2 regions of the Heyndrickxia sp. NPDC080065 genome follow, and region 2 is predicted to be linked to the other one. Evidence: riboswitches for the same ligand, from Rfam matches in the RefSeq annotation. Region 2 holds a riboswitch; the other holds the start of a gene.

Region 1 (16,607 bases), on a different contig from region 2:
TTTTCTGTCAATTGGTTTTGTGTGAAGGATATTTTTATCTCGAACATCCAGCAACACCGAGGAAAAGTCAGAAATCATCGATGTCATAACCATAAACATAGTAATCCCAAAAACAATACTCATTTGAAACATATAATTGTTTCCAAATACGATAAAGGGAATCGTAAAAAGTCCAATGATTACATAAACCCAAAGTGATTTAATAAAGCCGTTCCCGTCTTTTGTTTCTTTCCCTTGCTTCTTTCTTGCATTTTGATTGAATATGGTAGGTACTCTTCTTTGATCCATCATGAGTTTCACTTGCAAAATCTTCCTCATGACAAGATAATTGACACCCATTTTTTCAAACAAACTTTTGAAACGATCAAGAACTTTTAATGTCCGGAAATCTTCCATCAGCACACCTCTTGAACGATAGATACAAATCTTTCACCAATCTCTTTATGCTCATGAAAACCAGTTAGCTGATTAAAGATTTCCTCCAGCGTCCCTTCCTTGTTTTGATTTTGCAGATCTGCAAAGCTTCCGTCAGCAACAATCTTTCCACCATTCAGCAATATAATTCGACTACTGATTTTTTCAACGACATCCATAATATGCGACGAGTAAAAAATGGTTTTCCCTTGCCCAGCAAGCTGACCCAATATCTCCTTAAAAATCATGACACTATTCGCATCTAGCCCATTAATAGGCTCATCTAAAAATAAGATTTCTGGATTATGTAATAGGCTTGAAATAATTAAAAGCTTCTGACGCATCCCTTTTGAATAAGAGGAGATTCTAGCATGATAGACTTCCCCGACACCGAACAATTCCATTAATCTCTTTGCCTTGTAATCTACAAATTCAAATTCCATTCCATATAATTCTCCGATAAAGGTAAGATACTCATGCCCAGTCAGGTTATCATATACTTCTGCAATTTCAGGGACATACCCTATTCTTTTCTTGTATTCTATTTTTCCATCAGATATATCATTACCAAACAACTTCACTTCCCCAGTGTACCCTTCCTCAATTCCAAGAATAATTTTTACCGTCGTACTTTTTCCTGCTCCATTCGGTCCGATATACCCGATAATTTCTCCTCGAGATACATGAAGGTCAATTCCCTGTAAAACTTCCTTAGAACCGTAGTTTTTTCTTAAATCTTTTATGGTTAAAATTTCTTCCCCTATCACCCAGGTCACCTCCGCAAAATTTCCATTTATTTTTATTTTAGCATAAACTTCCTTATTTTTATTAGGCTCTTTTCTGAAACATTGTTGCTTTCTGCAACAAAGTAAAAATCGGCTGAGATTTTACGAAGTAAATATCTAGTAGGATTTTTACGGTTATTTACTACTTTCATAATGAGTATGGGATGATGAAAAGAGCACGAAGCCTATTTATTTAAGGATTAGAGCTATTTACGAAAAGCAACAATCTATGCGAAAACAGCCTTTTATTAAAAAGGATTTATTAAGTACTCTCAGGCCAAAACTGGAATTGTTCAAGATTAATTGCTCCATTAATTTTAAATTCAATTCCTTCGCTTTCTAGAGAAAGCTTTTGTATTTGAAAATATTCATCATCTTGAAAACCGATCATACCTTTTGAATTAACGACCCTATGCCATGGCAGACGGTGTTTTTTACTCATCGTATGCAGGATTCTTACTACTTGTCGTGCTCCTCTTGGACTGCCGGCTAATGCAGCAATTTGACCATAGGTCATCACTTTTCCTTCTGGGATATTTTGAATAATTTTAATGACATTTTCAGTAAATGGTTTCATTTTGGTCCTTTCTTTTATATAAAGGTTATTTTGTTCGGAATGATGCATAAAATTGGATGTTAGTAATGATTGACGAACATTCATTGCATATTATATTATTATAACTTGAGTGTTTAAGGAAGACGTGGTTCGAAACCATCCCACGATAAAAAACTAAGGAGAGAATTGAATATGAAAGTGAAAACGCTTGTAGTGAATGGAATTATTGCTGCATTATATATTGCAGTGTCTTTTTTCATCCAGCCTTTTGGATTTACCAACATACAGTTTCGTTTATCTGAAATGTTTAATCATTTAGTGGTGTTTAATAAGAAATACTTTTTTGGAATTGTATTAGGTGTGATTCTTACTAATTTATTTTTTTCACCAATGCGTGCGTATGATCTCGTATTTGGTGTTGGACAATCGATTATTGCTTTGCTGATTACAATTGTCGTTTCTCGTTTTATTAAAAATATTTGGGCACGTATGGTTGTAAATACGATTGTCTTTACTGTTACGATGTTCTTAATTGCAATCGAGCTTCATTTGGCGTTCGATTTGCCATTCTTATTTACATGGTTAACTACAGCAGTTGGCGAATTCGCTGTTATGGCTATTGGTGCACCAGTTATGTATTTCTTACACAAAAGGGTCGATTTTAAACGTCAGATATAAATAAATTTTACAAAACCCCATTCAAAAAAATGAATGGGGTTTTGCTATATATTCTCTTATTTATTCGGTAAATTTTGTAAGATTGGTCGATAGATAGGGGAGACAATACATCCTATACAGCTTCTTTTATCTCCACACTAGTAAATTTACGTTTCTGAATGTAAATAAGCCTTAATGATAATCCAATGCCTGCTGCAAGTAAGCCGACTGTTAAACCAATCCAATATCCCGGAGCTCCTAGCTTTGTATAATTTGCCAATAGATAACCAACCGGAAGACAAATTAGCCAATAGGCAACCAAGGTCATAATAAAAGCAATATTTACATCCTTATACCCTCTTAATGCAGCCTGAGCGGTGGCTTGAATGGCATCGGAAATTTGGAAAAATAATGCGTAAATTAAAAAGTGTGCCGTTAAGTTAATAACAGCTGTTTCGTTTGAATAAAGACCTGCGACTTTATAACGGAATAGAACAACAAGTAAACCCGTAATAAGCGCAATTAATACAGAAAGATTAATTCCTAGCCAGCTGTAAGTCTTTGCGTCTTTATTGCGCCCAGCACCTACTTCATATCCGACTAGAACTGTTAAAGCAATAGAAACACTTACAGGTACCATATAAAGGAAAGAAACGATATTTAATGCAGACTGATAGGCTGCAACTGTTGTAATGGTAAATTTACTTATTAATATCGTTACTAGAGCAAACATACCTGTCTCAAAAAATGTCGAAAGACCCATTGGCACACCAATTTTTAATATTTCCTTACACTTCGCCATTGAAAATTCTGTAAATTTTGAGAAGACCCTGTAAGAAGAAAATGGATCTTTTGCCCTTACTATATATGCTGTCATACCTGCTATTACCCAATAAGTTATCGAGGTAGCATAGCCCGCTCCTGCACCGCCTAGTTCTGGGAAGCCCCAATATCCATAGATCAGTACATAATTTAAAAAGAAATTTATTGGTAAAGATGCAATCATAATAACCATAACTATACGCGTTTTTCCTAAAGCGTAGATAAAAGACCTTAACACATTAAAAATAAATAGTGGAAGGATTCCAAAACTAAGTCCGACCAAATAATCATGTGCAGTTGCCTGAACACTAGAAGGTAAATCCATTTGGTCTAATAAAGGGTTTAAAAGAAAAAAACCAAGTATGATGACCAGTACTGAAATAGTAATAGATAAGTATATTCCATTCACTACAGTAGATGATATTTCTTTATTTTTCTTTTCTCCATAACGCTGAGCCACAATTGGAGATACCGCCAGCAGAATTCCACTTAGCCCGAGAAAAATCGGATTCCAAATGGATGAACCAATCGCAACTCCTGCCAAATCGGAAGAATTGTACTTCCCAGACATTATGGTATTAAAAAACACCATTGAAAACATACTTAATTGTGTAATTAAGATAGGAATTAATAATATTAATATTTGCTGGATTTTTTCTCGCAAAGAATATGTTTGCTTCATAGATCGTTACTCCTAGACTTAAATAATTTATGAATCTATGTTATTGGTTCTAATAATCCCATCTCCATACATGTTGGGATAGACAACGTTTTGGTGCCAGCTTGGAATCGAATGTTGATGTTATCATCGGCAAGCTGTACGATTTCTCCTTTCCCAAAAACTCTATGCTTTACAGAAGTTCCTAATTTAAGCTGAGCATGATCTTTAATCGCATTTGGGTTATTGGGAATTTTCGACTTATTCGTGCCTGTCTGTACCTTTGTTTTTTCATTTGGTGGGTGAATAATATGTCGTACATTCCTTACAAATGGAGAAGTTTTTGCAGGGCTGCCGTTTTTTACTTCGTATGAAAGCATTTCCAGATTCAGCTCTGCTCGAGTCATTCCTACATAAAATAGACGCACTGCTTCTTCCATCAATTCCGTCTTTCCCTCATCATACATTTTTGTTTCCGCCTTTGAAGGGATGATTCCGTCCACCAAATCAATCATGTAAACTCGTTTAAACTCTAAACCCTTTGAACTATGGAAGGTAGATAGCGTGACGACATTTTTACTCTTTTGATATTTTGACGTTTTCATCACGGATTCCAAATGCTTCAAGCGATGAGCAAAGTCCTCCATCGTTTCAAGTGAATCCGCAATCTCCTCCAGCGTATTTAAAATACTTAATAGATATTCCAAATTAAAGCCCAGTCTTTCGCACATTTTCTCAAGTGCCTTATCGTATCCTAATTCATGTCGAATGAGGCGAATTACTTGGAGTGGAGCCATTCCCTTCATATCCTGAAATACCTTTTTGCATGTTTGCAGCTGCTTCACTTGATAATCCTTTAAAGGTACGAACTTGATAAGGTTATCAAAAACGGATTGCTTGTTAACGATATTCTTTAGTGCTGACATTTGCTGTTTCGTAATATATCCGTTAAATTTCGTGTGTATTTTATCTAAAATATCGGTTCGTTTGTCATTAAAGCTGATCCTCATAAAATTTAAAATATCTTCGACTACCCAATGAGAAAAGAAACGATTATCTGAATCTTTTATATAAAAAGGAATACCGGCACGATCAAATTCGTTGATTAAACTAATAGAAGATGAATTATTACGGTATAAAACCGCTACATCACGATAATCCAAAACTTTCGAAATCTCTTTCACCAAGTATTTTGACTGGTATTTATAGTCTGAAAGACGTTTTATAACGATCGGTTTATGAGAAGGATTTTCTGTAAACATGTTCTTGTTATAACGATTTTTATTTCGTTTAATGAATTGGTTGGCAACATCGACGATATCTTTTGATGACCGATAGTTTTGCTCCATCATAAGGATGGTCGCTTCTGGATATACTTGTTTAAAATCCAACAAATATTGTGGTTCAGCAGCACGCCAAGTATAAATCGATTGATCATCGTCCGCAACGACGCATAAGTTTCTATGTTCTTGTACAAGCTTCTCTATTATGGCATGCTGGACCATCGATGTGTCTTGACTTTCATCCGTAAGAACGTAATCATACCGTTTTTGGTATTTGCAAAGAAGTTCTTTATCTTCCTCCAATACGCTATTCGCTATGGTAAGCATATCATCATAGTCGACTAAAAGTTTTGGAGAACTAGTCTGCTTAAACTTTTCATATTCTATTAAAATTTGCTCTGCTTTTGGAACATCACATGATACGGATGACCATTTTTGTTTTGGAATTAATTTGTTTTTAATAAAGCTAATATAGGTCATTAATTCATCTAATTGGTCATCGGTAATATTCTCACTAACCATGCTTTTATATAATTCTCGCAGAATCAGCTTTTTATTTAACGGAGGGTTACTTTTATCAACAATATTTACTCCTTCAATCAATTGATAAGCTATCCGGTTTCGCTGAAAGTGCTCGCGTACAACTTCAAAAGCTAAACTATGAATCGTTGAAAAATCAACAGGCTGAAGTGCAGGAAAAAAACGTTTAAAGCGATCAACCATATCCATCGCCGATGCCCTGCTAAAAGTAACGGCCTTAATCCTTAATGGATTGACTCCTTTTTCTTCAATTAAATAACCAATTTTCATAATAATCGTTGTGGTCTTTCCTGAACCAGGTGCCGCTAGAAGAAGTAGAGGCCCCTCATTTTGCAGAACGGCCTTTTTTTGGATATCATTTAGTGAAACTCCCAATTGCTTCTGCTTGGAAATAAAAAAATCTTCCCCTGAACTCATTTGATAAACCTCTCTATTATTAATTTCACTTATTATAGATTAGTATAGCCATTTTTATCTATCCATATAATATAACATAGAATTATTTTCGTTTTTCTTTGTATTTTCCATTATAGACTCTGCTGCCTAATTTAGACCGGCTTTTATTTTTTTTGGACCGTTTCTCAAGTTTTTTGGGTGATTTTTTTGCCAAAAATCAGACATTAGGAATTTCGTTTAATACTATAATTAAACTTAATAAAAAAACTTTTCTTCTTTATATTATGGAAAAATTATTTTCTAAACGAATTCGATAATGATTTAGAATTCGAACTTGTTCCTCACTTAATTTGTCTTTATCCCAATACATATGCATCAAATGATATTCAAAGATTTCTTTAAGTTTTAAGAACAATGGAAAATGCTCTAGCATTTCAGATGGAATATTATTTTCCATTAAATAACCCTCAAATATTGATTCAGTTATCGCATGACCATAATCTTTGATATTCCCATTTCCTGAAAAAGAGAATTCTAAGGCTGAATAAATAGGTACTACTAAATCATATAAATAATAATGTTTTTCACAATCTTGAAAATCGATCATAGTAATTTTTGATTGGTCATCAACAAGGACATTTTCTAACCATAAATCAGCATGTAGCAAGCCATATGTAGTGTTATTCTTTTGTAATGCTTGAACTTTTGCAAAAATAGCTTGACTTAGCTCTCTAATGGTTGCTTCTTCTTCAGGGATATACTTCAAAAATTGATACTCTTCATTTTCATACCAATCCCTTAAGTGATCAATCGATTCTTTTTGTTCATATTGCTTGGTAATCCGATGCATAATACCGATTTGGCGGCCAAGTTCTTTAAAAATTTGCGGCCCCCACTTTGAACGTGGCAAATGAATTCCTGGAGCCGCCTTATATAATACGATTCGTTTTTTCTCAGGGAACATGCCAGTTTCAATGATATTTCCTTCTAAGGAATAAATTGCAGGAGAAACACCGACACCATGCTCGAACAAATAATTTGTCCATTTTACTTCTTGAAATTGTTCTTCATATGTTTTGTAATTGGTTATGCGAGCATAGTAATCAGAATTTATACCGCTGCAATGCCACATTTCATTTGTTTTTCCCTCTACATAATGTATTTTAACTGGGTATTTTTCATTAATTACTTTTAAAATGATTTCTTCTTTACTTAATACGATCGTCATTATAGGCACCCTCCAATGTTTAAGTTATACGAACTTTCCGACTATTAAATTCGAACATTTACCATTAAATCTTTATTCCTTTCCCATACTCTGTGAATCTCTAATAATTTCATATCATCAAAGATTAATTGATAAATATCCGGCATATCAAGTTCCTTCCAAAAATGATAATCATATCTATTGTCAAAATGATTTATCATTAACGTCATGATATTGCCATGAGTTCCTATTACAATATTTTTCCCCTTATACCTAACTAATACTTGCTTTATCGCTTCTATTCCTCTTTTTTGTGCGATTAAATTTGACTCCCCACCTTTCCAGTAAAAACTGGGCTCTTCCCATACTTTTCTGATTGCATGACGAAAATCTTCGACAGGATTTTCTGATAAAACTCGTTCTTTAAATCCAGTATTTATTTCAACCTCTTTATCTATGTATTTGGCTATTCCTTCAACTGTTTGTATCGCTCTTTTATATGGACTAGAAATAATATGGTCAATTCTTTGATTTTTGAGTAAATCGGTAACGATTTTTGCATCCTCCCATCCAGATTGTGATAGAGGTCTTCCTACTTCGTCAGGAGTATAATCTGAATGGGCATGACGGACTAAAAATAAATTTGTTTGCATGATTGATCCCCTTACTTAACTTATAATTACTATTTTATTTATACAATATTAACCTATATTTCTATGCTTTAATAGTTGCTTGCCCATGTCTCCGTTATGTGTGCCCTTTCCTTTTGTTTGTGTTACCTTTTTACCATTTTTCGTGCCCTTTCTATGATTTTACGTGACCCTTATTTACTTTTGCGTGACCTCTAGCTGGTTGTGTGCCCTTTCCTTTTGTTTATGTTACCTTTTTACCGTTTTTCGTGCCCTTCTATGATTTTGCGTGACCCTTATTTACTTTTGTGTACCCTTCACCCACTATGTTTTTATTTGAATAAAAAAACTGCCAGTGATCCTAGCAGTCATTAAAAAATTTAATAAAGTAAATAATTCTTCCTCTTTTTCTGAAATGCTTTTAGTTCAGACTTCCATTGGTTTTCAATTTCTTGTAATGAGGTTCCATTGTTGATGGCTTTACGTACCCAGCCATTTCCGATCAGTTGGTCAAAATAGGATATTCCGTTACGATCTTCCGCGCGGAACTCAAATTGATCTGGATAGAGATCGTGAATGGTTTTGACGATTGCTATCCCTGTCTTAACGGATTGATAGGCATTCCGATCGGTAATATGAATTTGAATTCCGCCGGATAGTTGACCGCTAAATTTTGAGGTTGTTGGAGTAAAATAAGCAGCCCTAAACATGACACCTGGAAGCTTGAGATTATTAAGTTTTTGCGCTAGTTCTTCTCCATCAATAAATGGCGCACCAATGAGTTCAAATGGCTTTGTTGTGCCTCTTCCTTCAGAAACATTTGTACCTTCTATAAGTGCTGCACCCGGATAGACAAGTGCAGTATCTAAAGTTGGCATATTAGGTGACGGCAGCACCCATTGAAGGGAGGTCTCATCATAGTACATATCTCTTTGCCAACCTTTCATTTTTACAACCGTTAGATCAGCGCCAATTTTAAATTCTTTATTAAAATACTTCGCTAACTCACCCACTGTCATCCCATGCTGCAATGAAATTGGATACATTCCAACAAATGATGAGTATTTAGATTCGAGCACCGGTCCTTCTACCTTTGTGCCTCCAATTGGATTAGGACGATCGAGTACGATAAATGGAATATTGTTTTCTTTTGCCGCTTCCATAGCATATGCCATTGTATAAATGTACGTATAAAATCTTGCACCAACATCTTGAATATCAAAAACAAGAACATCGATATCTTTCAACATTTCAGGTGTAGGTTTCTTTGTTGTCCCATATAAGCTATATACAGGCAGACCTGTTTTTTCATCGATATAAAATGGAACATAAGCACCTGCCTCTTCACTTCCTCTTACACCATGTTCAGGTCCGAAAAGTGCTACAAGATTGATATTTTTATTATTATAGAAAGAATCGGCAATACTTGTTAATGAGTGATCAACACCTGTCGGATTAGTAATAAGACCTACTCTTTTTCCTTTTAATAATTTGACGTTATCTTTTAGTAAAACCTCTACTCCAAGTTGAAAGGTATTCTCTTTATGTTTTTTATTAGGTTCAGTTGTTTTTGCAATAGCTGAGGATAGGCAGGAAATAGATAAAATAAATGCTAATAAGGCAACAACCCATTTTTTCATAAAAGATTCTCCCCTCTTAATAGGAATAGAAGCGGGACTGTTTCTTCCCGCTTCCCTCAATTAGCGATTACGCAGTTCCCAATCTGTACTATGAAACTGGACTTTAACGTTTTTACCTTTTGTCTCAATTTGCGGATCTAATACGTACCATCCTCTTCCATTTACTATCGGATCTGTCTCATATTGAAAACGAATATATTTCGTTCCATCCGGCAGTTCATAAGACATCTTTTTCCAATTCACACTTGAGCCATTCAAACTTGTTCCTAGTTCAGTCCAATTGTTGCCGTCTTTTGATATAACCACTTTTCCGTAGTCACCATCCTCTTCGAGTCGATACCATGTTTGAAATGTTAATGTCGATGGCTTTTGAATGTTTACTTCAGCTTGTAAAATGGCTTTTTTGTTATCACCGTATCCAGCAAACCAAGCTTTATTTTTCCCTGGGATGGAAACTGGAATGGCATCTGCTGCTTGACGTGCTACAAGTCTGCGTGTTTGATTAGTTGAAACCGTATTACGAGTTGGGTGTACACGGTTTGTTAATAATATAACAATGGTCTTATTTTTAGGACTTATAACCAAGGAAGTACCTGTATATCCTGTATGCCCCATCGTATTAGCATCTGCAAATCCATCCATATACCAACCTTGATTTAGTTCAAAGCCAAGTCCATGATTATCACCTGGAAATGCTTGATTCATATTTTGCTCCATCAATTTTATGGTGGAAGCTTTTAAAATACGAGCATGACCATATTTTCCTTCATTTAAAAATGTCTGCCCTAAAATGGCTAGATCCTTCGCAGTCGAGAATACACCTGCATGCCCAGCAACACCGTCTAAGGACCAGGCCTTTTCGTCATGAACCTGCCCCCAAACGAGTCCTCTCCCGAGCAGTGGCTGGTACTCTGTAGCTGCAACTCTAGACTTTAATGATGCAGGCGGATTATACATCGTATCATTCATACCGAGAGGTTTTGTAATATGTTGTTTTACATATACATCCTCTCTTTGACCAGTTAATCTTTCGACTAGGACTCCTAGTGTGATCATATTTAAATCACTATACGTATACGTAGAACCAGGTGGATTGACAAGCCCATGTTTCAATACAATTTCCAACCGATCCTCTCTCGATGTTCCCATATTATAGATTGGAATCCCCGGCTCATATCCGGAGGTATGAGTCATCAGTTGGCGAATCGTGACCGCTTGTTTGCCATTCTCCGCGAACTCCGGAATATATTTAGCAACTGGATCGTCCAGTTTAAATTTGCCTTCTTCATATAACTGCATCGCTGCAATAGTGGTGAAAAGTTTACTAATGGAAGCTATATCAAATATCGTATCTTTTTTCATCAAAATAGGCTGATCGGATTCTGTAAACTGGTCATCCTTATATCGATACGAATATCCATATGCTTGTTCTTTAACTGTTATCCCTTTTCTTGCTATATGAACGACTGCACCAGGCATCACTTTTTGGCCAATCGCATCATTCATAACCTGATCGATTTCATTTAAAGGTGTGGAGACCATTCCAGCTGCCTCTGGTGAACCAGTATGGAGTACCTGAGATGATGCACCGGGATGGTCCCATGGAGAGTTAGTCGGTACATGGTCCTCTATCTTACTAGCCACTACTTTATTTGGAGATGAATTAAAAATATGACCTTGAGTTGAGAACCAAAGTGTTGTACTTAAAAGAGCAATCGAAACTGTTTTCAGCATGCCTTTTTTCAAAATAATTCCCCCCTATTTATATTGAAGACCAAATCCAAATTGATAAAGCCCCGGTATGGTAATTGGTAGCTTCCCGCTTGGATTGACTTCTCCTACTAGTACTTTTGCCAGTGCGCGTGTGGAGATATCACGATTACCATAAGTTAAAATATTCGCATCCACATTAGGAAAAGCCATAATATCATAAGGGTTTCTCATCGATGCAATGACAACGGGTTTACCCGTTTGTTTCAAAGCTTTGACTAGTAATTGTTGGGCATTATTGGTATTCGCTGTATATGTTGTAACAACGATTATATCGGCATTTTGCGCACGTGTTACGGCAGTCTGAATTTGTTCTGTCGTAGGTGATGTACTGGTACTAAAATCTGATGAACGTAAACCTTTTTCCAAAAGAATGTCTGATAGCCTTTCGGAGTTCGCTGAGGCAGGTCCCGTCACAAATACGTTTTTACCTTTTTTAAGTGGTAGAACATGATTTTCATTTTTAATTAGTGTGATACTTTTTGTAGTTATTTCCTCTGTTGCCTTCAAGTTTTCCGGCAAGCCGATTTTTTTAATGGAATTATTTTTTGTAAATGGATCTTTAATAATGCCTCGTTTATATTTAGCGAGTAAAATCCTAGTGACGGATTGATCTAAACGTTTTTTTCTAATTTTCTTAGATTTCACTGCTTTTAGCATTGCTTTGTAAGCATCCTCTACATCAGGTGGATTGAGTAAAATATCTGCACCTGCATCAAAAGCAGCAACTGGAATTTGATCAGCAGGCAGAACATCTGCCCCTGACATATCTAAACTATCCGTGATAATTAAACCATTATATCCAAGCTGATCACGAAGTACTCCAGTCATAATCGGTTTCGACAATGTCGCAGGCATTCCCGATTTATCGAGTGCCGGGACGACAATATGAGCTGTCATAATGGCATCAATTCCTGATTTAATTGTTGCTTTAAATGGCTTTAAATCAATTTCGTTCAACATTTTCTTATCATGATTAATAATAGGGAGGCCGTAATGTGAATCAACATTTGTATCTCCATGACCTGGAAAATGCTTTCCTGTTGCAATCACATTTTGATTTTGCAAACCAGCTACTTGAGCAGTTCCTAATGCTGCAACAAGATCTGGGTTTTCAGAGTAAGAACGTACACCGATTACTGGATTTTCTGGATTAATATTTACATCTAAGTCTGGCGCGAAGTCCATATTAATTCCAAGACTTTTTAACTCACTTCCCGTGATTTCCGCGGCTTTTTTTGCATAGGAAGCAGATCCTGTTGCCCCAAGCGCCATATTCCCAGGGAAAACGGTCGCAGGTTCAGTGACACGTGCTACAATCCCACCCTCTTGATCAGTTGATATAAATAATGGAATATTGGATTTTTGATTAACAGCAATCTTTTGCAAACCGTTGGAAAGAGATTGAACTTGACTTGAATCTAAAGGGGTACCGATATTTTGTGACCAGTTGAAATAGATGACTCCTCCAATATGATATTTTTCAATGATTTCTTTAAAATTCGCCCCTCCACGTTTTGAATTAATATTCGTTTCAGCATAGTCTGGATCAGTAGGAGTTTTTCCATATGCATGAACGATAAATAGCTGCCCTACTTTTTCCTCAATCGTCATTTGTTTTACTTTACTTTTGACCCATTTCTTTGCGATTTTTTCCTGATTCTCCTTTGGTTTGTCTTTTGCATGTGTATAGTTTGCGTGTGGCAATACAAGAGAAAAAAGCAGCAACAAAGCCATTGTGAGCATCCCCAACCTTTTAGCCATTTGTTTCCTCCCCTTTTGCTTGGAATTTTTTTGAAAGCTTTTTCTTAATTATAGTGTCTATCATCACCTGAATTTTTGTCTATACAACTTTTGTACTCTTTTATTTTAAATTTTCATAGTTTTCAAAATTTAAATCTATGTCTATTCTCATACTAGATTTTCTCAAATAAACGGAAATCATTTTGTTAAAATGCTTTAATAATATGAATCAGGCTTAGAAAAAATGTAAAGTTAAGTTCAATTCATTGGTAATAAACCTACTCACAAACTAGTGCTTTATTAGTTTCAGAGGTTATTAATGCCCAAAAATCAACTAAACTAAAAATAGTCTGAAAGTTACTATTATTCTATCAATTTATCTATTACACTTAACTTATCTTGATAGAGGAGGAGATTGAATGAATAAAAAATTTGTCATACCAATGCTTTTGTCAGCAACTTTAATTGGTGGATCTTTCACAGCCGGTTCAGCATATGCGATCCAAGCCGATGATTCAGGTAATCAGATTGTCAAACAACTGGGGGTGCAAAAAAGCTTGAAATATGATAAAAACCATTCAGTTTTCGCTAAAAAACTTGGAGTTAACAAAAAGAAAGATACGAACGCAATCAATTATGTTGAACAAAATAAGCAAAAATTAAACATGAAAGATCCAGGTAAAAATTTAAAAATCAAAAGAATAGAAATTGATAAATTTGGAATGACTCATGTTCGTTTGCAACAATCAAAAAACGGTCTCCCGGTTGAGGGAGTGGAGGTCATTGTCCATTATGATAAGGATGGGACAGTCCAGACAGTAAATGGACAATACAATAATGATATTGCAGATGCATCTATTGATACAAATGCAACCATTTCTGTTGACAAAGCTCTTGAACAGGCAAAGAAAGCTGTATCTGCACCTGAAGTATTAGACTATGATCCAACACACGATCTCGTTGTATATCCGTTTAACGGAAAAAATTATTTCACTTATAAAGTGAATCTTAATTTCCTTGGTGAACAACCTGGAAATTGGGATGTCTTTATCGATGCAAAAACCGGTGAAGTTGTCGATATGTATAACGAATTAATGCATGCCAATGATTATCAACCAATGAAAGGAATGGGTACTGGTGTTTTAGGACAGAAACGTGAGCTGCATATTTCTAAAAAGAATGATCCTAAATCTGGTAATGGAACGATGTTTTATCTAAAGGATATCAATCATGAACATTTAGGCGGAATTACAACATATGATTTTAAGAATGAATTTGATTCAAGAACAAACCCGCTTCCAGGTGTTTTATTCACAAAGAAGAATAATTCTTGGAATGATGATTATGATCGTGCAGCAGTCGATGCCCATTATAATTCCGAAAAGGTGTATCATTATTACCTTGATCAACACGGGCGCAATTCTTTAGATGGAAACGGAATGGAGATTAAGTCTACTGTTCACTACGGAAGCAATTACAACAATGCATTTTGGGACGGCAGGCAAATGACTTATGGAGACGGTGACGGGCAATTTATGATTTCCCTTTCTGCAGGCCTTGACGTTGCTGCACATGAAATGACTCATGGTGTTACCACCCATACAGCAGGATTAAAATATCGAAACCAATCAGGTGCGCTCAATGAAGCATTTTCTGATATTTTCGGTGCATTAGTAAATGAAGATAGTTGGGAAATTGGAGAAGATATCATGGCTCAGGAATCTAAGGAATCTGGAAGAACAGCCCTTCGAAGCATGAGCAATCCTAGTAAATTCCCAGTAAACGCTAGTTATAAACCTTATGGAAATGGCAGTGGTGTCTATCCGAAGCATATGGATGAATATTATAATCTCCCGCTTAATCTTGATAATGGTGGAGTGCACGTAAATTCTTCCATCATCAACCATGCTGCATACTTAACAGGGGAACAGATTGGAAAATATAAGCTTGGACAAATCTACTACCGTGCTCTAACTGTCTATCTAACTCCTGATTCTAATTTCAGAGATGCACGCCAAGCACTAATCCAGTCAGCAATTGATATTTACGGTGAAAACAGTGATGAATATAAAGCAACAAAAGACGGACTAGACAAAGTGGGAATTACAGAATAATTCGGAACTTAGAATCCTCCTACTGATTTTAGCAGGAGGATTCATTTTTTTAATAATAGGGACTTTTTATTGTGCTTCCTTCAATACATCATCCCAATTAATCGTTCCCTTTTTAATTTGTTCTCTTTTCTTCTTATCTATAACATCATTCGGTTTTCCGCCATTTGGCCAATCTTTATTATGTCCCTTCCATTCTGGACGATCTTTTGAAAGAATAAAAGCAGCTAAGTCTACAGCTTGCTGATTTGTTAATGATCCAGCTTGTCCTGCAGGCATATTTCGTTGAATGTATCCTGCCAATTGGGTTAAACGAGATAGTCCTGCTCCATCATTAAAAGAATTATTCCCCCAAAGAGCAGGTCCACTATTTGTATTTGTTCCAGATCCATCTGCAGCATGACAAGCAACACAGGATTGTTTATAGAGGGAATCCCCATCATTTACATTAGGTTTAGGGACATTTTTCATTTTATTTTGCCCTAACCAAGGCAATTCTGGCTCACCTGTTGGAATCCCTTTGGAAATATAACTCAAATACGAAACAATTGCTCTCATATCTGCACTATTTTCAGGTATTTCTTTTCCATTCATACTTCGAACCATACAACCATTTATACGGTCCTCTATACTCATGATCTTCCCCTCTCTTGGTCTATATTGAGGGTATTTAGCGGTTACACCGACTAATGGAGAAACACTTTGTTCAAGCCCAGCTCCTGCATGACAACTTGAACAAGATAATTTATTCCCCACATAGCCATCTAAAACCGAATTGGTTTCATTGACAATCTTATATCCGCGTTTAATCGCATCCCCGTCAGGTCCTTCAGGAACAGCATCCATATTTGGGGGATTATATGCTAAGGGGTCAGGAATGTTCTCTGAATTTTGATTAGCGTTTTCCGAAACTACAGGTTGTGCCCCATCAACAATTCGATCAGAAATTTTGAGTCCGATCCAAAAAGCAAATATAACAACTAAACCACATGAAAGTATTACACTAGCTATTTTCAATACTCTCACTCCTTCCTCTGTTTAACTAAATTGTATACACCCTCCTAAATTACATCTGTGATTTATATCACACACTATGATGAAACAGATCATCATTAGAAACATTGTCAACAATCTGTCACCTTCTTTCGATATTTCCTAAGAAACAAAATTTTGATTGACATATACTAAGGAGTTAATTTGGATGAGGTTAAGAACATTGGTTATTATATTAATGGAAAATTTTTAAACATTTAAATGGTCGCAGTGATTTCCTCAGAAGAAAAAGGAGTAATATATTATAGAAGAAATAAAATGAAAGGAGTTTTTTTATGAAATACCAAAACGAACAGCCACTTCCACCAAAAACATGTACAATTGAGCGACTTGTCACAAAGCC
Region 2 (16,607 bases):
ATTTGAAAACAGTATACGCTTGGATCGTATGTAAATGAACTTGAAAGCAAACTAGAGTGACCTTTTTTCACCTGGGCCAGAAAATCGCGGATATTTTGAATGTGGATCGCGCCTATATTCATTTCAATACCGAACATATATCCCCTTTCTGTCGAAATAGGTTTGCAGATAAATTCGGCATTCAGTACTTGTCGATTTTCAAAGTGAAGCTGATGGCCACTAGGTCGTTTTGGATGATCATTGAAAATGTTCAGCAATCCATCTGTCAAATTCTTATCTATTGTAGTTAAGGATTGTGTTTCAATTGGAATAACGGGCAGTGTTCCTTTACGCTGATGCTCGTATATAGCAATTAGAACCGCTGCGATATGCTGACAATCCCTTTGAAATGAAGTAAGTGTAGGACAACTGCATTTTGTGTGAATCCCTCCATTCACATCTTCTTCAATGAGGACATGGAAATTTTCCATTCCTGAAACGATAGCTTCAGTTCGATCAAATCCATATTTTTGAAATATTACTTTATGAGCGTGAAAAAAAGCCTCGCCTCTTTTGTATGAGACAACACCACACCTTTCTTGAATGATTTTTTGGTTTAATCTTATATTCAAACTCCATGCCCCTTTCCGAGGATATACCACTTCAGGATCTGATTTTTTGATGATATTCTTAAATAATGGGAAAAATAGCTTTTCAGCTTCATAATTATATGTTTTTAAAGAGGTTTACTTTTTTATATAAAGATAAAATTGGCAATTAACGAAAAGTACGATATTAAATTATATCTTTATTATACGGCTAATTATAAAAAATATCTAAAGGTGATATACAAATGGCTTTGTTAATAGTTTTTGTTGTCGAAAACCACCAAATAAGTAGGGACAAGGGACCCGGTCCCTTGTCCCACTCATTATTTCCTTGCTAGTTGAATAGAGGAAAGTACTTCTGTTTTGTTAATTTCACCAAGAATTGCAGTTGTTATAGTGGAGGAGTTATGTTTTTTCACTCCACGTACTTTCATGCAGAAATGTTCTGCATGAATCATGATGAATACGCCTTTTGCGTTTAAATGTTTAAATAAATATTGTGCCACTTCATTTGTTAGTCGCTCCTGAATTTGTGGACGGGAAGCAAAGTAATCTAAAACCCTTGCGCCTTTAGATAGGCCCATTACTCGATCATTTGGCAGATAGGCAATCGTCGCTGTTCCTATAAAAGGTTGAAAATGGTGCTCACATAAAGAACTGAATGGAATATTTTCAATGATCACAAGCTCTCTTGAAGTATTCTCATCTAAAGGAAATGTCGTAATAACTGGTGGTTCTGAAAATAAACCATTACAAGTCTCATTCACTAGCATTTTCGCTACTCTTGCTGGTGTATCTTTTATTGAAGGGTCAGTTAAATCCAAACCCAATTCTTCTATTATATTAGCAAAATGACCGGCAATCCGTTGTCGTTTGCCCTCTAAAACTAATTCACTTGGATTTTCTAAATTTACATTATAAACTTTACTCATACTATACTCCTCGCTTATTTGCCCATACCAATGCGTGCAGCTGAGGCAAGGCTCGAACATTATTCATTTCCGGATCTTCTATCACTTTACCCCATAACCAATCGAGTGATTGCAATAATCGAGAAGAAATATCCCCTTCCTCGTATGGATCTTTATTTCCTACCGATACATAAAAATCTACATCTGGATAACGTTTATGTACTACTTTAGCAAACTCAAAATCTTTATTATCAAAGATAACTACCTTCAGACTAATTTTTTCAGGGTTCAAAGATTGAATCATTTTATCTAAAATGTTAAAGTCTGTTTTCATTCCACTGCTCGGTGGTTTTGGACTAATCGTTAGATCATCAACTAGAACAAACCAATCTTGCCATTTGCTGCCTTGTGTCTCAAGCCCAACCTTACAATGATTCTCATGTAATAATTGGATCAATTCCAACATAGGTTTCCCAATTAAGGCAGGATTTCCCCCACTGATCGTCACATGGTTAAAATTTTGCCCGCCTAATTGAACTAATTCCCGATAAACTTCTGATGCGGTTAATAATCTGGTATTTGCTTTTTCTGAACCATCCCAAGTAAAAGCAGAATCACACCATGAACAACGATAATCACAACCTGCCGTACGCACAAACATCGTTTTCTTTCCAATTACCATGCCTTCTCCTTGAATAGTAGGCCCGAATAATTCGATTACAGGAATTTTTCCATTACTCATGATTAGATTTCCCCTTACTCTCTTTTGGTCGATAAACTACGTAAGATGTCGGTGTTTCGCGAACCATTACTTGGATGCATTTTGGTTGATTAGCTAGTGTTACTAAATAGGCTTCAACCACTCCATAAATGGTTTGTGCAACAACCTCTGTTGATGGAGCCATTTTCTTAAATTCAGGGAAATCATTTAAGAGATGATGGTCATACTTTCCGTGAACTAATTTTTTCAAATCGCTAAAATTCACTAACATCCCCATTTCATCTAATTCATCCCCAACGATAGTAAGATTAACAAAATATGTATGTCCATGAGTTAAAGAACATTTTCCCGCCTTATCATTAGGGATAAAATGTGCTGACGAAAAGTTCATATCCTTATTCAACTCGAATTTATAGGAATGTGGAAATGGTTGCGGGTAAAACTGCTGTAACATAAGATCAACTCCAATTATTTTAATTCATTTCTTACTTTCAAATATGCTTCTAGACCCCTTTTTCGTAATTTACATGCAGGACATTCTCCACATCCATCAGCAATCATTCCGTTGTAGCACGTTAACGTTTTTTCACGGACGAAATCAAATGCACCAAGCTCATCGGCCAATTTCCAAGTTTCCGCTTTATCAAGCCACATTAATGGAGTGTGTATGACAAATCCCTCATCCATCGATAGATTTAAAGTGACATTTAATGATTTTACAAAGATGTCTCTGCAATCGGGATAACCACTGAAATCTGTTTCACACACACCGGTTATTATATGTTTTGCACCTACTTGACTCGCTAACACACCTGCAAACGACAAAAATAATAAATTTCTACCGGGAACAAATGTTGACGGAAGCTCGCCTTCTTCCCCATCCACGACCTCAATATCATTTCTTGTTAAAGCATTCGGAGCTAATTGATTTAATAGACTCATATCTAAAATGTGATGTTTAATCCCAAGCTCACTAGTAATATTTTTTGCACATTCAATTTCCGTTTTATGTCTTTGATTATAGTCAAACGTTACCGCAATGACTTCCTCAAATCGTTGTAATGCCCAAAACAAACAAGTTGTACTATCTTGACCGCCACTAAACACAACAATTGCTTTCTCTTTTTTCAAGTCAAAAACTCCTTTTTTTGAAAATAAGTTTTTAATATATAGATAGCTCAAAACTAACATAATATTTTCCAAAAAAATAAGTAGGCAATTCCCTTTCATCGCCGTTTTACATATGTAAAAACGGCCAAAAGAGGAAATCAGCCTACCCATACTAATTGTTAAAGAAAATAAAAAGGCTTTGTTAAAGGACAATGATGAAAACAAATGATCAGAGTAGTAGAGCTTAATGGTCTTTTATCCTCGAATCAATCATCATATTTTTTAACACAGCCAAATAAAAAAACAGTACAACTAAAAAAACGTACTGTTTCATTAGTTTTTTAAAGAGGGTAGCTAGAACCTCTACCGCAATTGCGGATTTTTCTATATTAAATTAACTTATTTCGTCATTAGATTAGTAGTCCTGTACTACGAGAAAATGTACTCCTACATATTAGCACTCTTTTCTGCCAAATGAAAGACCAATCTAACATAAGTCTAAAAAAATGATCAAAAGATTAAGTTACATTTTTAACTTCACCCGATAATGGCGCATCGATTTAGGAACACCTTTCATTTCAAGTACGCCGCTATATACTAACTCCCTGATTCTATATTCCATATATGAATGATCTAGTGATTTGTCTAATTGTATTAATGTACCGATGAGTCGACCCGTCAAGATGAAATCTTTTTCATCTTGTTTTTCATGAAGGTTTTTCAAGATATCAAGGATTAATGAATCATAATAATTTTCAGGAACATGGATAATTTCATTCTTTTTATACAAACGTAATATTTCTTTTGATTGGGTGAGTATTTCCCATTCATTTTGATATTGAACTCGTTCTTTTTCTGTCAGAGGTTTTGTCTTGAATCTGTCATATATTTTTCTTATTTGCTGTGGATGCAACCCAGCAGTATGAAGAATATTTTGTTCTTCATCATCTGGTTTCGTAAATGACTGAAAAAGTTCAGATGAGTTGAAAAGGAAAATATCATTTCGTTTATTCTTCAATAACCGAAGGATGAAGCGAAGTCCTGTTTGTTCATCGGGATTGTTCCCATACCAAATATGAATTGGAGCCTTCTCAATTATATCTTCAATTTCTAGCAATGTATTAGCAAAATTATTTTCATAAACATAATCATCCATTTCAAAATTAATATGATCTTTCAACCAATCATTTCGAAAAGCTTGTCCTTCTTGACTTTCTAACATCCATAATGGTCCGATTGAAAAAAAGCCAGGGAAACCGATGACCTGTTTCGGACGCTCTAAAGCTACTCTTAAACAACCTGCAGCATGTTCTGAACTGACGATATGAACTGGACTGACATCTTCTTGATTAGTTTGTTGGCGATGTCGTTGAATTTGTTGATTAATGATGTTAAGCATTTTTATGTTATCTTTTTGACTAATCAGGTATCCACGACCTTCTAATGCCTTGCTTTCTTTGTGATTAAATGAATCGAAGTCTTCACCATCCCCAAGCTCGAAAGTTTTCCATTCTCCTCTGTGACTCACTGTTTCTAAATTTAAATAATAATCCGATTCAATTTTATAAACAAAAATAATATTCGGTTCCATGAAAAAGTACACAAATGGATACTTTGCTCTGCTTTTCATTCATCAATCACCTCAACAAAAAATTTCCAATAATCAAAGTATACCATTATTCTCCAGGAAGACACAGTAAACTATCCCCCCTCGAGCTTCATACGACAAAAAAAGCCCTGCAGAGTTTCTCTCTCTACAAAGCTTTTTACAAAGAATTAGTTTATTAGACCTTGCCTGCGGGACGGTGGACCAGACCCCTTGTCCCTGCGACAAGACACCTTGTCCCTATTCCTTTACAAATTCCTTTGTGCTTCTTACTGTATCGATTGGTCGAACCATTTTTTCGATTTCTTCTCTTTTAGGTTCTAGGAATGGTGGCAATGATAGTTTTTCTCCTAGGGTTTCATACGGTTCGTCTCCCATGAAGCCTGGACCATCGGTTGCAAATTCAAATAGAATTTGTGGTGCTACTCTTGCGTATAAAGATTCAAAGAAGTGACGATTAACATAACCAGAAGTATGGAAACCAAAGCCTTCCATACGTTGGACCCACTCTTCTAAAACGGTACGATCTTCTACTCGGAAGGCAGCATGGTGTACCGTACCATATCCTTGTCTTCCTGGAGGGAGAATAACATTATGTTCCACTATGACTTGGGCACCATTTCCTCCTTCTCCAACTTCAAATAAATGAAATGATCCTTCATTAGCTATTTCCTTAAATAGTAGAACTGTTTCCATCATTTCTTTAAAATATTTAAAGTCTGCAATACGTACAAAAATAGGTCCTAAACCTGTAATTGCATATTCTAGTGGAATCGGTCCCTTTTGCCAAGGTGTACCTGATTCAACCCCTTTATTGTTCTCATCTGAAATTAATTGATAGTGTTGATCATCAAAATCAACAAAAGAAAGAGTTTTTTTGCCAAATTGTTCTTTAATGCCAGTATGTTCTACTTCTAGACGATCAAAACGTTTAACCCAATAGTCTAATGCTGCATCACTTGGTACTCGAAATGATGTTTTTGCTATTTCATTTGTTCCATGACTTCCTTTTGGAATTCCTGGAAAATCAAAGAAAGTCATATCAGTACCAGCACTGCCTTTGTCATCTGCAAAGAATAAGTGATAAGTTTGAATATCATCTTGATTCACCGTTTTTTTAACTAAGCGCATTCCAAGTACATATGTGAAAAATTCGTAGTTTTTTTCCGCACTACTTGTAATCGCAGTAACATGATGAATTCCTTTTAAATGGTTCATTTATAGATCCTCCTATAGAGATAATATATTAACTATTTTTTCATTGATTCTGAAATTTATTTTATATTTGAGTCGAATTCAAATATCTCGAATTCGAGATAAATATAACATAGCTTCAATTTGATTGTCAATCATTTACTCTATTTAAGATATTACGAATAAACAAGATATACGTAAATGAAAGAAACCCCACTATCAAAGCAGGGTACCCTTCAATCCAGAATCCATAATAAAATTACTTTTCTACAGCAATATTTTCCTCTGTTAATGCAGTAGAAAATCCTGTTAACATGTACGCGATATGGACGATACCATCTTCAAAATCTTGAATACGAATGGATTCATTAGGTGCATGTGCTTTTGATTCTACCCAGCCAACACCTGTACTGACAATTGGAAGCTTTAATTGCTCACCAAAAATGTACATCGGTCCCGTTCCAGCTGAATTCGGAGCTAGAATTACATCATTTTGATAAACTTCTTCTGCCGTGTTCAAAACATGAGTAACAAATGGATGATTGTAGCTTGATCGATAAGCTTTTTGTCCATTGATTAACTTCACTTCAACATCATCGAAACCGTGGTATTCTAAATGCCTTTTAATACAATGAAAAATATGATCAGGATCTTGACCAGGTACTAATCGACAATCAATCTTCGCCATAGCTTTTTTCGGTAAAACCGTTTTAGCTCCTTCTCCTGTGTAACCACCTTCTAGTCCACAGATCGTCATAGTAGGGTGAAAAACCATCGCTTCACGCGGGTCAACACCTTTAGATTTTGTAATGAGTGGCCTCTTTAGTCCATAGAGACGACTAATGGCATTTTCGTCAAAAGGTAAGCTATGTACAGCTTGCTTCTCACTTTCTGTAGGTTCTAGCACTCCATCAAAGAAACCATCAACTAATATTTCATTTTGTTGATTTTTCATTGTACCTAGTGCATGAACCAGCCTCCATGCAGCATTATCTACATATGCTCCTACAGAAGAATGCATATCAATATCTGCTCCAACACATGTTAGTTCCATATAGGCCATTCCCTTTATACCAGCTACCATACTTATCCTATTCTTCTCATCCTTACCGCCGAATTCCCAGATACAAGCATCCGCATGAAATAAATCACGATATTTTTCAAGATAAGGGGCTAAATTGGGGCTGCCAATTTCCTCTTCCCCTTCGATTAAAAATTTCACATTACAAGGTAATCCACCCTCTAATTTTTGTAATACGTTGATCGCGCTTAATCTTGCAACTAAATCACCTTTATTATCCGATGCCCCTCTAGCAAACAATTTTCCATCGATAATAGTAGGCTTAAAAGGTTCTGTGTTCCATTCATCCAACGGTTCAGGTGGCTGTACATCATAATGGTTATAAAAGAGAAGAGTTTTCGATGAATCTCCTTTTTTCCCTGCAGGAAAAAAACCGTAAACCACGGGATTTCCCCCAAGATCATCTAAAACTTTCGCTTCACCACCTATTTCCTTAATCATTCCTACAACATAGTCTACCGTTTCAGGTATGGCTTTATTTTGAGCAGATACCGTTGGCAAGCTTAAATATTTTTTTAATTTTTCAATAGAAACAGACGCTAGTTCCTTTACCGATAATCGAATACGTTCTAAATCTTGATTGCTCATATATTTTGTCCCCTTTCAAGTTGTTCTACTTTTATACTTCGACGCACGAAACAAAATACCTTTATATTTTTTAAATTGAAAGAAAATTTAAGCGTATTATGTTCATGGTGATTATCTTGGAAATAATTTGGAAAAACGCTAAGTTTAAAAATATACAGCTATTTCCAGTTTACATAATAATATTATTGAGTACTAATTTAACTTTAGAATTGAATATGTTTTTCAAGAACACTCGTTCTGTTTATGTGACAATGATATAATTAGGACTATAGGACAAATTATTAAAAGGAGGTTTTGATTATGGATCATGAAATTAAAGAGATGGTGCATCGACTTGAGCAAAGTGTTGAAAAGTTAAATGAAGGACAAACGAGGACTAACAAAATATTAGTTGGTATGGACAAACGATTCGACGGGATTGACCACCGCTTAGATGGTATAGACAAAAAGTTCGTTGAAATCGATAAAAGATTTGATACAGTCGATAAAAATTTTATTGCAATTGATAAAAGATTTGACGATGTGGATAAAAACTTCGATGAAGTTGGCAAAAGATTTGATACTGTCGATGGAAGATTAGATCATTTAGAAATAGGCCAGGATGAATTAAAAGAAATGCTTAGACACAGTACTACTCTTTTGACTGAAAATTTCACAAATATAAGACAAGACTTAAGACACAAACAATCAGAATCAGACTCCGATATAAACTTACTTTTCAAAAAAACCGAAAAACATGAACGTGATATTGAGAAAATTAAACAAAAATTAAATTTGTAACCTCTCCTATCTACTTCCAATATATAATATTATGTGAATCTTAAGTCTTTATTTTCCATAAAGACTTTTTTGTTTTAACACGAGATAAAAAGAAACAATCGTATAGTATATAATACGACTGTTCATTTTTCCTTCCATACCAATATTTGACTAAATCTCATATTGAAGAAGTAATAGCACAAATATACAATACTCCTTCCACCTCAAAATATGGAGGTCTACAATGCATTTTATTAGACTTCTAAATGCTTTAACATCATTTTTTTGATAATTCTAATTTGCCCTCTATGATTAAGTTCATCCTCGAAAACATGAAACCATTTAAAATAATTGTTAGCAGGCTGATCAAACCAAAATGTAGTTTGTTTAAGCAACCAAGTATCTGGAAGTGTTTTAAAGGTTTCAATTGTTTTGTTTCGCACTTCAATTAGTTCATTTAAATAAAAATCAATTGTATTCCCTTTAATTTCTTTACGAGCTCTACTTCCTAATTCTAAGGCAGGGTTCAAATTGTCAATTTCTTCGTCTGTTACCTCACGATTTTTGAAGGTTTCAATTTGATAGGCTTTTTCAACTGCTGTCATATGTGCTAAAAGCATTCCAATCGAATTGGCTTCTTCATCATAAAGAAAATCCAACTCTTCGACTGTTAAATTTTCCACTTCTTCAAGAGTCCTAACTCGCGTATAATTCATCATAGAAACTAATTTACTAAATTCTAAACTTAATCCTTCTTTTTGATCGATTAAAAATAATGTTGTTCTATCTACAGCCATTTCTTCATCCTCCTACTATAAAATACATGTATAAAACTTTCTACTTCCACTTTGGAAAATCCTACATAAAAATATAAATTTTACTGACACATTTATTGACGATAACTCCAAATTTAGGAATGATGATTTAGTTTATTTAATTTGGCTCTCTTCGTATAAATTGATGTTTTTAGACTATAGACTTAGTCCGTTGATTTCCGCTCCAGACACTTGCTTTCCGCGGGGAGGGATGGGAGCCTCCTCGGCGTTACCGCCTGTGGGGTCTCCCACTTCCCTCTTTTTCCCGCAGGAGTCAAGTGTCCTCCGCTACAATCAACTCAGATTGTTAATAAAATATCACTTAAAAGCAACAACCTTTACGAAAACAGCCTTTAATTTCAAAAGTGACTGTGACTATGTTTTTTGGAATTTTTTTATCTAGTTAATTCTGATCCAAACAACTTCTTTTTTCACTAGGCAAGTTTGAGTCATATTTTTCATTCGCATAACTAAAAAAGCCCTGCAGAAATTCACTCTACAGAGCTGTTCAAATTATTTACTCATAAATGCCTCGATTTCTTCAACAGAACGGATAATATCCTTTGATAAAACTTCATGACCCTCTTCTGTAACTAATACATCATCTTCAATTCGTATTCCTATACCTTCTTCGTCGATATATAGACCCGGCTCAACGGTTAATACCATTCCCGGTTTTAAAACTAAGTCCTTGTAACTTCCAACATCATGTGTATCTAAACCAAGGAAATGGCTGACACCGTGATAATAATATTTACTAATCTCGCTTTCTTCTTTAATCAACCCGACCTTGATACATTCTTCAGCTAGTACTTTCTTTGTATGTTCATTTAATCTAGCAAATGGTACACCTGGTTTGATCAGTGCTGTTGTTTCTCTCAAAGCTTTTAAAACTATATTATAAAAAGTTTTTTGTTTTTCTGAGAATTTTCCATTTACCGGAAATGTATAGCTAATATCGGCACTGTAATAGTCATATTGTGCACCTAAATCAAGAAGAACAAGGCTGCCATCTTCAACGATAGAATCATTTTTATCATAATGAAGAACTGTCCCATTTTTTCCACTTGCCACAATTGTGGGAAAAGCATAATCTTTTACACCTTCTGATTTAAGTGTAAAGTCAAAATAAGCTTCAAGTTGATACTCTTTCATTCCGCCTTTAGCATGGCTCATTAAATTCTTAATACCAGCAATGGTTATTTCTATAGCTTTGTTTATCTTCTCAATTTCTTCAGGCTTTTTATAAACCCGTAGTTCACAAATCTCTGGATACACATTTTTAATTTGCAAAAATGGATAATTCATATGTATTTTATTTGCAAATTGCTGTGCTTTTGTTGTGGCAGTATCCATTTCTCTTCTCTCAAGATCTAAATACAAATTAGCTGCCGAGATAGATAATAGTGTTTGTGATAAAACAGATTCAAATTGATCAATCAATCGAATATTAGTAATACCAGAAATAGCAGCAGCTTCTTCAGCAGATATCGTTTTTCCTACCCATTTTTCCATTACAGGATCAGCTTTTTTAATAAAAAGATATTCCTCAACCTTATTATCCATCTTCTTTGCTAGAAATATAATATTCGGTTCGTCTATCCCTGTTAAGTAATAAAAATTACGATTAGGAACAAACTTATAATCCTCATCAGCTGATTTTTGTGGAGCTTTGCCTGCAAACAAAATAAGTAATGAATTATCATCTAGCTTCTCGTATAAATCATTCCGATTATGTACATAAAAATCCTTGTTCATGATTTCCCTCTTTTCTAAAACTTCGAATAAATTATTATTCTTTAACTATATCATTTATCTGATATTTCTTAAATAATGAAGCATCAAAATTAAAAATGGTCTGTTCCGATAAAAAAAATATCCAGAAAATAATCTGGATATCAAAAGTATATATATAAGGGGGAAAAGCTATGCTATTAATTATATATGCTTTAAAGCGTTAACACATGAGTAAAATGGTATAAAGAAAATATACCTACTCAATGATTTTAGAACTTTTATTTTACTTGTGCCTCTCCCTTACCTAATTTAACAAAGTTTTCACAATAAATCTTGCTTATAAACATTGCCACATTCCAAATAAACTTTTAATAATGTTAATGCTTCACCCCACCCTACAGCGCACCCTAAACATGCTTCTAAATCCTTTTCAGAATTTGAATATCCCGTCTCACATAGAATGACTAAAGTTCCTTTCTTAAAAGATTCTAGTTTAAAAGATACTGTTGTTTCTCCCTCTCCTGGAGACCATCGAAAAACAAATGATTTATTAGGAACTGCCTCAAGAATGTTACCGCCATCCTCAATATTTTCCTTTTTACTTCCGAACTCAGTCCACCTTAATCTAATTTCACCCGTTCCATCAGAATTTAAATTTATAGAGGTGTTGTCTGTGAACCAGGCATTCCATCCTTCAGACGTTGTAAGTGTTTTATAAACATTTTCTTTATCAACTTTAATGTATACACGATGATTTATATCAGGCATTTTTCAACCTCCATTTTCAATATGGCTTCTGAGTCCCTTAAGCAACATTAAATAGATTTCAAACTAAATAGACCATTAGGCTAAAAAGAGTAAATACTTAAAAAATACCTACTGAAATTTCCTGTTATTCTTATTATACAAAAAATAATTATAAAAAAACTCTATTGGAAATCCAATAGAGTTTAAATTAATAATTAATGATTAAGTTCTTGAAGTTCGTTTTCAATCTTTTTAAATCCAACTGATAGAGAAGAAATTTCTTCATGTTGAGAAGAAACAAGCTCTAAAACATCATGTAGACTTTGTTTATTAGAATCTGTCATAGTCACACTTTCTTCTGCCTTTGCTTCTACTTCTTGCATCATCGATTGTACAGACAAGATGAAATCTTTAAGAATGGCTGTTTTACCTGTAAAGTCCTTAATATTTGACGCAACATCTTGAAAAATATCTTTTACTTCTTGCATACTACCTCTATTTTTCTCGATAGATGATTGAGATTCTGAAATAGTATTAGATGCTAAAGTAATACGTTCTTTAAAAGTTAATAAAAGCTTAGAAATGGTTTCCGAAGATTCTTTTGATGATTCAGCAAGTTTTCTTACTTCAGTAGCTACAACAGCAAATCCTTTTCCATGTTCGCCAGCACGTGCAGCCTCTATATTAGCGTTTAATGCCAATAAATTCGTTTGAGCTGAAATATCCGAAATTGTTTGGATGATTTTCTCAATATTTTCAGTTTCCAAATGAATTTCATGCATGTAATTAATGGTTTTTTGAATGTTTCCATTAAAACTTTCCAAATCATTTTCCAGGACACCGATTTTATTTCCACTTTCTTTTGTTGCTTCTTGTGTAGATTCGAGATATTCATTCATTTCTTTCATAGATTTTGTCATGTCATCTACTTGTTCATTTGTCTCAGCCATTCCAGATACCAATTCATTTGATTGCATCGTTTGAATATCAAATGATTCAATAATGTTTCGGATAGATTGAATAATTTCAGAAGATTGTTCACTTACTTCATTCGATGTATTATTCAAGTTATCTTGATATTTTTTAACGGAAATAAGAGAATTGTTTATTTGTTTCAACATGTTTTCCATTGATTCTTTTGAATTGACAGCCTCTTCTTTTTGAACTACTATTTCTTGTTGCAATTTGTTATTAAACATGGATTGCATAAAACTTGATATAGAGACAAAACAAAATGTTAAAACATAGTAAATCAAATCAGTATAATTTGTTGAATGAAATATGAGTTCCCCTTGCGTTACATAAAAGTAAATCAAAATCCCTAAAGTAAAAACAATGGTTAATGAATTTAACAATTTATCTTGATAAATCCCCATAACAGCTACGAAGAAAAATAAACTCATGATATTAATCAAATGAGGATCTAATGAAATAGCCACAAACATAAAAATGCCAATAACTAATAAGTTAAAGTATTGCATGGGAATAACTAATTTATCTTTAAATTTTGTTTTATTAGCAATAAATGTAAATGGAGCAATTACTCCACATAATATCCCCATGAGAGATATAACAAAACTAAAGGGTATTCCTAAAATAAGGTTTAAAATCTCAACAGCTGTTATCGTTCCTACAAATACAAATACAACCCAATTATTTCTCTTTCTTATTAATTCATAGTTTTTCATAATAAAACTCCTTCTTTCTTTTCAATTGGTTGCTTGAACCATGAAAATTTTTCATCATGAATATTGTCGTATGCTTCTTGTAAATGAAATAAAGCAGGAATTACATAATCACCTTTATACCAAATTTGTTCTTTTACTTGAGTAGCTCTAATATGATAAGTTTTATTAAAAGAACGAAAAACAGCTGGGTCAGAAATAGCGACAGCATGTGTATAGCCAGTTTTTTTAGCATAATCTAATAGAAAACAAATTATTTCACGACCAAGTTTTCCGCGATATTTAGGTAAAACTGAAAAACTATCTATTTCTACAGTAACCATATTTTTTTGAACAACATCATTAAATAAATTTTTCATAAATGGACTGGTAAACTGTGGATACGGTGTAAATTCAAATGTTCCACCTGGTAAATCATCATCGCCATAAAATAGAAAAAGGTCAGAACCTTCTTTTGCATATTCCATATCGAAGCCTTTTCCCTCCCAGGAAACCTGCTTAATTTGATGAAATACATTCAATTCTTCTTGGTTTGTTACACGTTTGTACATAAGTATCTCTCCTTTTTAGTTAAAACCTGTTGCAAATTTACATCTAAATATAGATTCTTTTCTTTTTCTAACCTTTTATATTATGTAAGAATACTAAAAAAATAATTAAATAGTCTGTGATAAAACCTATTTAAAGCTTTTGATTTAATCAAAATTATTCCGACAATCTTATATATCGGTTTTAATTTCTATTTTTGAATACTTTATGGTGGAAATTACCTTTGTAATAGTTGATTCTATTTATTCAGAAAAGGGGAATTATTGAAATAAAAAAAACAGAAGGAATGATTCCAACTGTTTTTTATGTAAACGATTTTTATATCAACAATTCAAAAATTTTTAATTCCCATTATTATTCAGAGCGATCGACTCTTTTTCCTCTTCTTGTTCCCATCCTTTACAAACATCTACCCACTCTTTTGCCGATGAAAATTGTTGCAATTCATCATTTGTCAATTCAATCGCAGAGTTTGCACTGCCGCATGCAGGGAAAACAGTAGTAAAACGTTTCATTGAAATGTCGAGGTAGACATCGAGTTCATTTTTCAATCCAAATGGGCAAACACCGCCAACGGCGTGTCCTGTTTGCTCAAGCACTTCCTCAGGTGAAAGCATTCGTGGTTTGATACCAAATCTTTGTCTGAATTTCTTATTATCAATTTTTGTATCACCAGCAGCAACTATCAAGATCGCTTTCCCATCTTCATCACCCCTAAAGGAAATCGTTTTCGCAATTCTAGCAGGAATGACACCAATGGCTTCTGCTGCCAATTCAACGGTAGCACTCGATGTATCAAATACCATTACATCTTGTTCACGATTCCATTGTTTAAAATGGGCTTGTACACTTTCAAATGACATCGTTATCTATCCTTTCCACTTTCAGTTTATGAAAAATGATAACATACTTTTACATAATATAGAAACTAACTAATTGATAAAAGCGAATTTTCTGATTTGCCCAAGTGTATTAATATATTACGTATTAACAATTTATATCAGCCTAAATATCAATAAAAGCCGATCTCCCTCACGTAAAAGAGAAACCGGCTAATATTTTATCGAAAGAAACGTAATTTCATAATATACTCATGATCTTAAGAAAATATTGAAAAATATATCGAATTATATCCATATTAACACTGCTTCTGTATGGAAAAACGTATTTACCTTCCTCTTAAACTATTTATTTAACTTGCATTTCTGCAATTAAATCTTCTAAGCGCTCTTTTTGTGCAATGATTTCTTCGATAGATGGTTGATAACCAGCTTGCGGCTGTTGTGGATATGCGCTTCCTGGTTGAACAAGACGCTTAAGTTGACCACTGTTTTGTTCATATAAGCGATATCCTACCGCACCAACAACAGTTCCAGATAAAAATCCCATTAAAAAATCTCGATTTAATGCCATAAAGTTTTTCCTCCTAATATAATAATTTTATTTATATAACTTTGTTCATAGTTATTGTTGATAAATAGACCTATAGGATGGGTATACGGATTAACACTATACCTTTCAAGACTTTATTATTATCAACAATACTATTTCACAAAGCCTTTTATATAAGCCCATTTATAGGTATGGACGAATACACTAAACGTAAGTTAAATGATTGTTTCGGCGAAGATCATATAAAAGCTCTAATGCGTTAACTGCCCAGGTGACAATTGAAACTTGAAGCATATTCGAAGCTCCAAGCGATATTAAACTGATAATTCCAGTTAAAACGTCGGGATGACTTAATCTATTTGTACCATGGGATATGACGGTATAACCCGTTGATATAACAGATATGTAATCTAGCACGTCAGGAGTACTCCCCTTCGTACGTCTCATATAAGCAACTAAAAGTAAGACCCCTGTTACTAATGATCGAAACAAATCATTTCTTAATCTTGGCTTTATATTGACCATAATGGGATCGAATGGATCAAAACTAGCCCGATGAAAGAAAATAGACACGTAACGCAATATGTTATTTCGTGATAATTCTTCTGAATTGTATTCTATTAACATCGTATGGATGATTGGTTGAATTCTTACGAACTGTATTCCTTTAATAGATGAAAACATATTTTCAATGTCCTGGTAAGATGTTTGGTCTATAAGTGCGGGAATTTGTAAGCGAATCCTTCCAGGAATATCATGAAGAATATAAAATTTCGGTTCCATGATCTTTATCTCCTATCCATAAGATTTTTGCGCTATTCAAAATAACACCAATTGTTGCTGTATTATGAATGGCTGCCCCCATAATAGGTGAGATAAATCCGCATGCTCCAAGTAAAATAGCTGCTCCATTAATAAAAAAGGTTGCTACAAAGTTTTGCCTAATAATATTCATTGTACGTTTCGATAAGTTAATGAACGCTGGTATTAGCTCAGGGTTATCAGACGTGATGATAATATCACTTGCCTCAGAAGCGATATCAGTACGTTTCCCACCCATTGTTACACCTACATTTGCATAAGCTAAAGCAGGTGCATCATTGATGCCATCACCGACCATCATGA

Evidence for each region. Region 2 has a riboswitch for preQ1 ahead of queC (7-cyano-7-deazaguanine synthase QueC). Riboswitches for the same ligand answer to the same signal wherever they lie in the genome.
Region 1: linked by a shared signal. The riboswitch ahead of ACQKP0_RS01225 (QueT transporter family protein) and the one ahead of queC (7-cyano-7-deazaguanine synthase QueC) in region 2 are both predicted to bind preQ1.

What each region holds. Positions count from the first base shown of each region.
Region 1 covers NZ_JBNNWS010000001.1:261,068-277,674, forward strand. Annotated here, with positions in the region: gene ACQKP0_RS01210 (hypothetical protein) at 1-396, opposite strand, end outside; gene ACQKP0_RS01215 (ABC transporter ATP-binding protein) at 396-1,178, opposite strand; gene ACQKP0_RS01220 (MGMT family protein) at 1,462-1,776, opposite strand; PreQ1 riboswitch class I at 1,895-1,939, shown strand; gene ACQKP0_RS01225 (QueT transporter family protein) at 1,948-2,433, shown strand; gene ACQKP0_RS01230 (MATE family efflux transporter) at 2,546-3,916, opposite strand; gene ACQKP0_RS01235 (ATP-dependent helicase) at 3,952-6,132, opposite strand; gene ACQKP0_RS01240 (phosphotransferase enzyme family protein) at 6,389-7,339, opposite strand; gene ACQKP0_RS01245 (histidine phosphatase family protein) at 7,384-7,971, opposite strand; gene ACQKP0_RS01250 (exo-beta-N-acetylmuramidase NamZ family protein) at 8,328-9,587, opposite strand; gene ACQKP0_RS01255 (serine hydrolase) at 9,648-11,321, opposite strand; gene ACQKP0_RS01260 (glycoside hydrolase family 3 protein) at 11,346-13,121, opposite strand; gene ACQKP0_RS01265 (M4 family metallopeptidase) at 13,520-15,214, shown strand; gene ACQKP0_RS01270 (c-type cytochrome) at 15,281-16,237, opposite strand; gene ACQKP0_RS01275 (ASCH domain-containing protein) at 16,540-16,607, shown strand, end outside.
Region 2 covers NZ_JBNNWS010000010.1:159,189-175,795, reverse strand. Annotated here, with positions in the region: gene ACQKP0_RS14085 (SNF2 helicase associated domain-containing protein) at 1-611, opposite strand, end outside; gene folE (GTP cyclohydrolase I) at 911-1,519, opposite strand; gene queE (7-carboxy-7-deazaguanine synthase QueE) at 1,521-2,240, opposite strand; gene queD (6-carboxytetrahydropterin synthase QueD) at 2,233-2,673, opposite strand; gene queC (7-cyano-7-deazaguanine synthase QueC) at 2,688-3,410, opposite strand; PreQ1 riboswitch class I at 3,657-3,699, opposite strand; gene ACQKP0_RS14060 (DUF1835 domain-containing protein) at 3,853-4,959, opposite strand; gene ACQKP0_RS14055 (ring-cleaving dioxygenase) at 5,176-6,153, opposite strand; gene ACQKP0_RS14050 (M20/M25/M40 family metallo-hydrolase) at 6,389-7,798, opposite strand; gene ACQKP0_RS14045 (hypothetical protein) at 8,099-8,578, shown strand; gene ACQKP0_RS14040 (DinB family protein) at 8,812-9,354, opposite strand; gene ACQKP0_RS14035 (aminopeptidase P family protein) at 9,886-11,130, opposite strand; gene ACQKP0_RS14030 (SRPBCC family protein) at 11,431-11,877, opposite strand; gene ACQKP0_RS14025 (methyl-accepting chemotaxis protein) at 12,072-13,544, opposite strand; gene ACQKP0_RS14020 (GNAT family N-acetyltransferase) at 13,541-14,092, opposite strand; gene ACQKP0_RS14015 (YbaK/EbsC family protein) at 14,432-14,953, opposite strand; gene ACQKP0_RS14010 (hypothetical protein) at 15,279-15,503, opposite strand; gene ACQKP0_RS14005 (HMA2 domain-containing protein) at 15,687-16,265, opposite strand; gene ACQKP0_RS14000 (heavy metal translocating P-type ATPase) at 16,237-16,607, opposite strand, start outside.